DNA from 2 places in the Chimaeribacter sp. YP20170169 genome. Region 1 is predicted to be linked to the other one. Evidence: predicted binding sites of a transcription regulator. Region 1 holds the regulator's gene; the other holds the start of a gene.
What was found. The regulator PhoB, encoded in region 1, activates phosphate uptake and scavenging genes when phosphate is short. The targets are predictions, from matches to a motif close to CTGTCATAAAACTGNCNNAT.
Positions count from the first base shown of each region.

Region 2: the regulator PhoB is predicted to act here: its motif matches at 1,975-1,994, upstream of pstS (phosphate ABC transporter substrate-binding protein PstS).

Region 1 covers NZ_CP176824.1:2,944,908-2,949,751, forward strand. Annotated here, with positions in the region: gene ACK3SD_RS13465 (PstS family phosphate ABC transporter substrate-binding protein) at 1-939, opposite strand, end outside; gene phoR (phosphate regulon sensor histidine kinase PhoR) at 976-2,292, opposite strand; gene phoB (phosphate response regulator transcription factor PhoB) at 2,314-3,003, opposite strand; gene sbcD (exonuclease subunit SbcD) at 3,328-4,563, shown strand; gene ACK3SD_RS13485 (SbcC/MukB-like Walker B domain-containing protein) at 4,560-4,844, shown strand, end outside.
Region 2 covers NZ_CP176824.1:3,884,440-3,889,283, forward strand. Annotated here, with positions in the region: gene ACK3SD_RS17725 (DMSO/selenate family reductase complex A subunit) at 1-1,724, opposite strand, end outside; gene pstS (phosphate ABC transporter substrate-binding protein PstS) at 2,065-3,105, shown strand; gene pstC (phosphate ABC transporter permease PstC) at 3,187-4,143, shown strand; gene pstA (phosphate ABC transporter permease PstA) at 4,145-4,844, shown strand, end outside.

The sequences.
Region 1 (4,844 bases):
CACCTGTTTCAGTGTCTCCGGCGGCAGTGGCAGGTAGCCGTCGCGGGTGATCAGCTGCTGCCCGGCATCCGAGAGCACGTAGCCAAGGAAGGTGGCGGTCAGCGGCTCAAGTGGCTGGCCGGGCGGCTTATTAATGTAGATATAGAGGAAGCGGGTCAGTGGGTAACTGCCGTTGCGCACATTCTCTGCCGAGGGCTTGATAAAGGTATGCCCATCCTCCGCCAGCGGCAGTGCCTTCACGCCGCTGGTGTGGAAACCGATGCTGGCGTAGCCGATGGCATTGGGCGAGCCAGCCACCGCCTGCGCCACGGAGGAGGAGCCGGGCAGCTCGTTGACCTGTGGCAGGAAATCGCCGCCGCACAGCGCCCGTAGCTTGAAATAGCCATAGGTGCCGGAGGCGGAGTTGCGCCCGTAACGCTCAAAGGTGCGGTTGGCCCAGTTGCCACCCAGCCCGACGTCCCCCCAATGGCGCGCCGCGCCGCCCTCGCCACAGCGGCGGTTCACCGAGAAGATGGCGTCCAGCTGCCCACGGGTCAGGCCGGTCAGGGGGTTATCCTGATTCACCAGCACCACCAGCGCATCCACCGCCACCGGCACGGCAACGGGCACATAGCCGAAGTGCTCGCGGAACGAGGCGATCTCGGCATTTTTCATTGGCCGGCTCATTGGCCCCAGCTGGGCCGCACCGGCGGCCAGCGCAGTGGGCGCGGTAGAGGAGCCAGCAGCCTGGATCTGCAAGTTAACGCCGGGATAACGGCGGGAAAACCCCTCGCCCCACAACGCCATCAGGGTCGCCAGGGTATCGGAACCCACGCTGGAGAGGTTGCCAGAGAGCATACCGTGGCCCGCCGCGGGCGGCACGGCAGCGACGCCCGGCGCGCACACCGAGAGAATAAGCAGCAGGCAGGCGCTGGCCTGCCGGTAGAACCGAAGAATCATGCGGATGTCCGGCTGAAAAGTCCGTAAAGCCGATGATTATGTCTGCGCGGCGCCATGAGTCAATGTATCCGGTACAATCAGCCGTTTTGGCAGGGTGAACATGAAGCGTGCGCCCTCCCCCGGCTCGCTGAGGATCTCCAGCCGACTGTCGTGGTGGTTAAGCGCGTGTTTGACAATCGCCAGCCCCAGCCCGCTGCCGCCGGTCTGGCGGGAGCGCGCCTTGTCCACGCGGTAGAAGCGCTCGGTCAGGCGCGGCAAGTGCTCGGCGGCGATGCCCGGCCCATTGTCGCTCACCTGGAACTGCGCGCCCTGCGCGGTACGCTGCCAGGAGACCTCAATACGGGTGCCCGGCGGCGTATGGTTGACGGCGTTATAGACCAGATTGGAGAAGGCGCTGCGTAGCTGCTCCTCATTGCCGTAAACCTTCAGCGTGTCATTGATGCGGAACTCAATGTGATGCTGGCCGCCGCTCAGGGTCTGCGCCTCCGGCTGCAACATGCGCAACATACGCGGGATATCCACCCGCTCCTGCATGTCCGGCGGCGGCGCGGCCTCAATTTTCGAGAGCGTCAGCAACTGATTCACCAGCCCCTCCATGCGCCGGCCCTGCGCCTGCATGGTGTGCAGCGCCTTGCTGCGCAACGGCTCCTCCAGCGTCTGCTCGCCCATCATCTCCAGATAGCCCTGCAACACCGTAAGCGGCGTGCGCAGCTCATGGCTGACGTTGGCGAAGAAGTTACGGCGCGCGCCCTCCAGCTGGCGCATCTGGGTGACGTCACGCGCCACCATCAGCAGCTGCCCCTCAGAGTAAGGCATGGCGCGAAACTCCACATGGTGACCATTATTGAGCACCAAGGTCAGCGGGCGGTTGAATTGCGGCTCCTGCAAATAGCGGGTGAACTCCGGGTAGCGCAACAGGTTCAGGATATTCTGGCCGTTGTCCTCCGGCCAGCGCAGGCCGAGCAGGTGTTGGGCCAGCCCGTTGCACCAGAAGATGATCCCCTCCTCGGTGGTCAGCACCACCGCATCAGGCAAGGACTCTGCCCCGCTGCGAAAGCGCTTGATCAGCAGCGCCAGCTCGCGGCGACGGCGGCGGTTGCGCAGCTGCATCTGGTAAAGGCCGTAGAACAGCGGCTCCCAGCTCCAGCGGCCGGTGGGCGGAGTCATGCTGCGGTCGAGCCACAGCCAATAAGAGAGGCGAAGCTGGTTATAGTAGTTCCAGCCCAGCGCGACCAGCACGCTGGCCAGCAGCCACCAGGGCAGACCGCCAAACAGCAGCCCCAGCAGCAGGCCGGGCAGGCAGAACAGCGCCAGCTCCAGCGCCAGACCCTTCCAGGATAGACGTTCCAGCACGTGATAATCTCCGGCGCGGCGTCAGTAGCGCGTTGAGAACCGGTAGCCCGTACCGCGGACAGTCTGCACCATGCGGTCATGCCCACTGCTCTCCAACGCCTTGCGCAGGCGGCGGATATGCACGTCCACGGTACGATCCTCGACGTAGACGTTGGTGCCCCAGACATGGTTGAGCAGCTGCTCGCGGCTGTAGACCCGTTCTGAATGGGTCATAAAGAAGTGTAGCAGCCGGAACTCGGTCGGCCCCATCTCCAGCGGCGATTCATTGGCCATCACCCGGTGCGAGGAGGGATCAAGGCTCAGGCCCTGCATCTCAATCATCTCTTCCACCGCCATTGGCGAAATGCGGCGCATGACCGCCTTGATGCGGGCCACCAGCTCCTTCGGCGAGAAGGGCTTGGTGATGTAGTCATCCGCCCCCACCTCGAGACCCCGCACGCGATCTTCCTCTTCACCGCGGGCGGTGAGCATCATCACCGGGATGTCGCGCGTCAGCGCCTCACGTTTCATGTGCTTGATAAATTGCAACCCGGATCCTCCCGGCAGCATCCAGTCGAGCAGCACCAGGTCGGGATAGGGTTCCGCCAGGCGGTTTATCGCACTGTCGAAATCTTCCGCTTCCAGCGGCTGGTAACCGTTCTGCTCCAGGACAAAACAGACCATCTCCCGAATCGGGGCTTCATCCTCAACCACCAATATGCGTCTTACCATCGTCAATCCTGCCAATAGGTTAGCGATCACGTTTGTTTGCGGCCGCCATTATGCGTCAGATTTATGACACATTTATGAATATCTGTTTCGGTAATGTTTCCCCCACGCCGTGTCCCGGTGCCTACCTTACGGCGAACGGCGGCGACTGCCAGGGTAAAATCACGAAGTTGGAAAGCATCTCGCAAACATCGGGGGGTTTGCGGCGCGACAGCGTGCCAGCCGGGTGTTTATAATCAGCCTCCATTACGCCGGGGCTGGCGTCAATCCCCGCATCTGCCGCCGGGCGGGTGCGGTAGCGTGAGCGGATTACCGAGAGAGAGTGTTATGCGCCTGATTCACACATCTGACTGGCACCTTGGCCAGCTGTTTTTTACCAAGAGCCGTGCGGCCGAGCACCAGGCCTTTTTGGGCTGGCTGATTGATCAGGTGGAGGCCCACCAGGTGGATGCGGTGGTGGTGGCCGGGGACATCTTCGACACGGGCGCGCCGCCGAGCTATGCGCGCCAGCTCTACAACCGCTTTGTGGTGGATCTGCAACGCACCGGCTGCCAGCTGATTGTGCTGGGCGGCAACCATGACTCGGTCGCGACGCTCAATGAGTCGCGTGAATTGCTCGCCTGCCTCAATACCACGGTGATCGCCAATGTGAAGGCCGATCACCGGCCGCAGCTCTGTGTGCTGAACCAGCGCGACGGCACCCCCGGCGCGCTGCTGTGCGCCATCCCCTTCCTGCGCCCGCGTGACCTGCTGCTCAGTCGCGCCGGCCAGTCCGGCAGTGAGAAACAGCTGGCCCTGCAAGAGGCCATCGCCGCCCACTACCACACCCTGCACCAGTCAGCGCTGGAAAAGCGCGACCAACTGGGCCTGCCGCTGCCCATCATCGCCACCGGCCATCTCACTACCGTCGGCGTCTCTACTACCGATTCGGTACGCGACATCTATATCGGCACCCTGGACGCCTTCCCGGCGCAGGCGTTCCCGCCGGTGGATTACATCGCCCTCGGCCATATCCACCGCGCCCAGTGCGTAGCGAAAACCGAGCACATCCGCTACAGCGGCTCGCCCATCCCGCTCAGCTTTGACGAGGCGAATAACCAGAAAAGCGTCTACCTGCTGGAGTTTGACGGCGGCGCGCTGGCGGGCGTCGAAACCCTGCCGGTGCCGGTCACCCAGCCGCTGGCGGTGGTCAAGGGCACTTTGGTGGAGATTGAGCAGCAGTTGCAGGCGTTCGCCAGCGCCGATCCGGCCCGCCCGGTGTGGCTCGACATTGAGGTCGCCACCCAGGACTACCTCAGCGACATCCAGCGCCGTATCCAGCAGCTCACCGAAGGGCTGCCGGTGGAGGTGGTGCTGTTGCGCCGCCACAAGGCGCAGCGCCAGAACATGCTGGATCAGCAGGCGCGCGAAACGCTGAATGAGCTGTCGGTGGCGGAGGTGTTTGACCGGCGCATCGCGCTGGAGACCGACACGGACGAGGCGCACCATGAACGGATGCGGCAGATGTTCCGCGCGGTGGTGGAAGAGGTGCGTGAAGCCAATGAAGGAGTGCAATCCGTATGAAAATCCTGAGCCTGCGGCTGAAAAACCTCAACTCCCTGCAAGGCGAGTGGAAGATCGACTTTACCCAGGAGCCCTTCCTCAGCAACGGCCTGTTTGCCATCACCGGGCCGACCGGCGCGGGCAAAACCACGCTGCTGGATGCCATCTGTCTGGCGCTCTACCACCAGACGCCGCGGCTGAATGTCACCCCCAGCCATAACGAGCTGATGACCCGCCACACCGCCGAGTCGCTGGCGGAGGTGGAGTTTGAGGTGAAGGGCGTGGCGTACCGCGCTTTCTGG
Region 2 (4,844 bases), 940 kb from region 1:
TGCTCAGTGCGGCCTTCGCTGAACTGCCGCTCAACGCCCAGTTTCTCCGCCACCTCACGCAGCCACTCGTAGTCAGAGCGCCGTTCAAAGTCCGGGGCCACCAGCTTCTCTGACAGAATGATGTAGTTGCCCGTACCCCACGTCTCGCCGATGTTCCAGCGCTCCATAAAGCTGGTCTCTGGCAGCAGCAGGTCGGCGTAGCGCGCGCTCGGGGTAAGGTAGAGATCGCTGGCGACGATGAACTCAATCTTGGACTCATCCTCCAGCACGCTTACCGCCTGATGGAGGTCAGGATTCTGGTTGGCGAGGTAGTTGCTGCCGAGTGAAAAGAGCGCGCGGATATTGCTCTCCAGCTGCTCCGCCCCTTTCAGCCCCATCTCCGGGGTGATCTGGCTGGCATCCTCGGCGGCCTGCACCCAGTTCATGATGGAGATTTTGGCCTGCACCGGGTTATCCAGGCTGGTGGCCTCGGCCATGAACTTGCGGTTGCCGATGCCGCCGTAGCCAGCGGCCCAGCCGCCATGCACACCGACGTTGCCGGTCAGGGTGGCAAGCAGCGTGGAGCCGCGCGCCGTGCGCTCGCCACAGTTGTGGCGCTGCGGCCCCCAGCCCTGAATCAACGCGGCGGGTTTGGTGGTGGCGTACTCCCGTGCCAGATGGCGAATTGTCTGCGCCGGGACGCGTGTGATCTTTTCCGCCCATTCCGGCGTCTTCTCAATGCCATCTTTCAGTCCAAACAGGTAGGCCATCAGGGATTCGTGCGGCGGCACGCCCTCTGGCATGGAGGCCTCATCAAACCCGAGGGTGTAGCGCGCAATGAACGCCGTGTCGTGCAGGTTCTCGCTGATGATGACGTACATCATGGCGTCCATCATCGCGTTGTCGGTGGTCGGCAGCAGCGGGATCCACTCATCGGCCAGCGAGGCGGCGGTGTCGGAGTAGCGCGGGTCAACGATCACAAAGCGCGTGCCGTTGGCCTTCATCTGCTGGTAGTAGTGGTTGGTGTGGCCGAAAACCGTCTCATTCGGGTTGTGCCCCCACAGGATCACCAGCTTGGTGTCCGCCAGCGTGTCGAGCGAACTGCCGCTGGCGTGGGTGCCATAGGTGTAGGGCGTGGCGGCCGCGGTGTTGCCCATGCTGACCGAGTGGTAGTGCTCAAGGTAGCCACCGGTCAGGTTGAACAGCCGGCGCAGCATCTTGTCACCCGAAAACGCGCCGCCGCTGACGGCGGTGTTGGTGTGGGCAAAGCGCGCCGCCGGGCCGTACTGTTCAGTGATGCGCTTCAGGTTGTCGGCGATCAGGGTGGTCGCTTCGTCCCAACTGATGCGCTCGAATTTGCCCTCGCCACGCCGTCCGACCCGTTTCATCGGGTACTTGAGGCGATCGGGGTGATAGACAAACTTGCGGTAGCCGCGGCCGCGTACGCAGGCGCGCATGATCGGCATCTCCGGGTCCAGCTCGTTATCCGGGCGGGTGGTGATGCGCGTTACCATGCCCTGCGAAACATGGGCGCGGATGTCACATTTGCCGCCGCAATCGAAGGTGCTACAGGTTGGCACAACGCGGGTGGCAGGGGCAGGGGAGGCGGGTTCCGTCGCCGGTGCGGCGGTGACCTTGTTGCTGGCGATGAAAGGCACCGCCAGCAGGGCGCTGCCTGCCTGCACGAAACGTCGCCGGCTGAGCGCCAGGCCGCCCTTCAGGCCAGAAGGCTTGTGTGTGGTCATAAGCTGCTTCCAAAAAAGGGAATAGCTTAGCCATCACGCTGGCGTGGGATGTTGATGGCAATCAAACCAAGCCGGAGTGCCGCCGGTGAACGGGCTGAAAAGCCAGCCACGGCGATACATTGATTTATCTGATGAATTTCTGTGGATTGTATTATTTTTAATTAATATCTTTGCCCTGTCCCGCCTAAGCTGGGTAATGGGGCTGATTGAAAATCATTCGTCATAAAACTGTCATACTAACTACATTTTACTGTCACCAAACTGTCCTATTTTCCCTCCTGCAGCGATTCACATACTCAAAAAACGGCCTAAGCCGGATTTGCCATCCCCAGGAGAGATTATGAAACTGATGCGTACCACCGTCGCCGGTATTGTGGCAGCGACCTTTTCGTTCACGACAATGTCCGCCTTTGCCGCAGCCAGCCTGACCGGCGCCGGCGGCACCTTCCCGGCTCCGGTGTATGCCAAGTGGGCCGATAGCTACCAGAAAGAGACCGGCAACCAGGTGAACTACCAGGGGATCGGCTCGTCAGGTGGCGTGAAGCAGATCATTGCCAAGACTGTGGATTTCGGTGCCTCTGATGCCCCGATGGCGGAAGACAAGCTGAACAGCAGCGGCCTGTTCCAGTTCCCGACCGTGATTGGCGGCGTGGTGCTGGCCGTGAACCTGCCGGGCCTGAAATCGGGCGACCTGACGCTGGATGGCGCCACCCTGGGCGACATCTACCTGGGCAAAATCAAGAAGTGGAACGATCCGGCCATCAGCAAGCTGAACCCCGGTGTGAAACTGCCAGACCAGAACATCGCTGTGGTGCGCCGCGCTGACGGTTCCGGCACCTCCTTCGTCTTCACCAGCTATTTGGCGAAGGTGAATGGCGAGTGGAAAGAGAAAGTGGGCGCGGGCAACACCGTGAACTGGCCGACCGGTCTGGGCGGCAAGGGTAATGACGGCGTCGCCGCCTTCGTCCAGCGTCTGCCGGGTTCCATCGGTTACGTTGAGTATGCCTACGCCAAGCAGAACAAACTGGCCTACACCAAGCTGGTGAACGCCGATGGCCAGGCTGTCTCCCCGACGGAAGAGGCCTTCAGCGCGGCTGCCAAGGGCGCCGACTGGAGCACCTCCTTCGCGCAGGACTTGACCAACCAGAAGGGTGGCGACGCCTGGCCGATCACCTCCACCACCTTCATCCTGATCTACAAGAACCAGCCGAATGCCCAACAGGGTGCCGAGGTGCTGAAGTTCTTCGACTGGGCATACAAGAACGGCAACCAGATCGCCAACGATCTTGACTACGCTACCCTGCCGGAGCAGGTAGTCACGCAGATCCGCGCCTCCTGGAAAGAGAGCATCAAAGACAGCAGCGGAAAAGCCCTGTACTGATCCGGCTACCGCGGCCCGGCTTCGCCGGGTTACCAAGCCCGGCCTGCGGCCGGGCCATCTTGTTAATGAGAAGAGTGTCGTATGGCTGAGTACAAGCCGGCTATTAAGCCACCGAGCAAAAACGGTGACATCCTGTTTGGGGCGCTGGTTAAGCTGGCCGCCCTGATCACCCTGATGCTGCTCGGCGGCATCATCGTCTCGCTGATCATCTCCTCCTGGCCAAGCATCCAAAAATTTGGGTTCGCCTTCCTCTGGACCAAAGAGTGGGACGCGCCTGCCGAGCAGTTCGGCGCGCTGGTGCCGATCTACGGTACGGTCGTGACCTCCGTGATCGCCCTGATTATCGCGGTGCCGGTGAGTTTCGGCATCGCCCTGTTCCTGACGGAACTGGCCCCCAACTGGCTGAAGCGCCCGCTGGGTATCGCGATTGAGCTGCTGGCGGCCATCCCCAGTATCGTGTACGGCATGTGGGGCCTGTTCGTGTTCGCCCCGCTGTTTGCCACCTATTTCCAGGAGCCGGTGGGCAACGTACTCTCCAGCATCCCGTTTGTCGGCGTACTCTTCTCCGGCCCGGCCTTCGGTATCGGTATCTTGGCCGCTGGCGTGATCCTCGCCATCATGATCATCCCGTACATCGCGGCGGTGATGCGTGACGTCTTCGAACAGACCCCGGTGATGATGAAAGAGTCGGCTTACGGCATCGGCTGCACCACCTGGGAAGTGATCTGGCGCATCGTGCTGCCCTACACCAAAAACGGCGTGATAGGCGGCGTGATGCTGGGGCTGGGGCGTGCGCTCGGTGAAACCATGGCGGTGACCTTCATCATCGGCAACACCTACCAGCTCGACAGCCTGTCGCTCTACATGCCGGGTAACAGCATCACCTCGGCACTGGCCAACGAATTTGCGGAAGCGGAATCCGGCGTGCACACCGCCGCGCTGATGGAGCTGGGCCTGATCCTGTTCGTGATTACCTTTATTGTCCTGGCGCTGTCGAAAGTGATGGTGATGCGCCTGGCAAAGAATGAGGGCCGCTAGCATGGCGACGATGGACATACAACAAAGTGCGGCGCTGCGTGAGTCACGCCGCAAAAAACAGGCATGGCGCCGCCAGAAGAACCGCTTCGCGCTGTTCCTCTCCATGAGCACCATGGCCTTTGGTCTGTTCTGGCTCTGCTGGATCCTGTTTACCACGCTGGTGCGCGGGTTTGACGGCATGTCGATGGCACTGTTCACCGAGATGACGCCGCCGCCGAACACCGCCGGTGGCGGGCTGCTGAACGCCATTATCGGCAGTGGCCTGCTAATTGGCTGGGCGACGCTGGTGGGCACGCCGCTGGGCGTGATGGCCGGCATCTACCTGGCCGAGTATGGGCGCAAATCCTGGCTGGCTGAGGTGATTCGCTTCATCAACGACATCCTGCTCTCCGCGCCCTCCATTGTGGTCGGCCTGTTCGTCTATACGCTGGTGGTGGCACAGATGGGCCACTTCTCCGGTCTGGCGGGCATCCTGGCGCTGGCGCTGTTGCAGATCCCGATTGTTATTCGCACCACTGAAAACATGCTGAAGCTAGTACCGGACAGCCTGCGCGAGGCGGCTTACGCCCTCGGCACGCCGAAATGGAAGATGATCTCGGCCATTACACTGAAGGCCTCGGTCTCCGGCATCATCACCGGCGTTCTGCTGGCGGTGGCGCGCATCGCCGGCGAAACCGCCCCGCTGCTCTTTACGTCGCTCT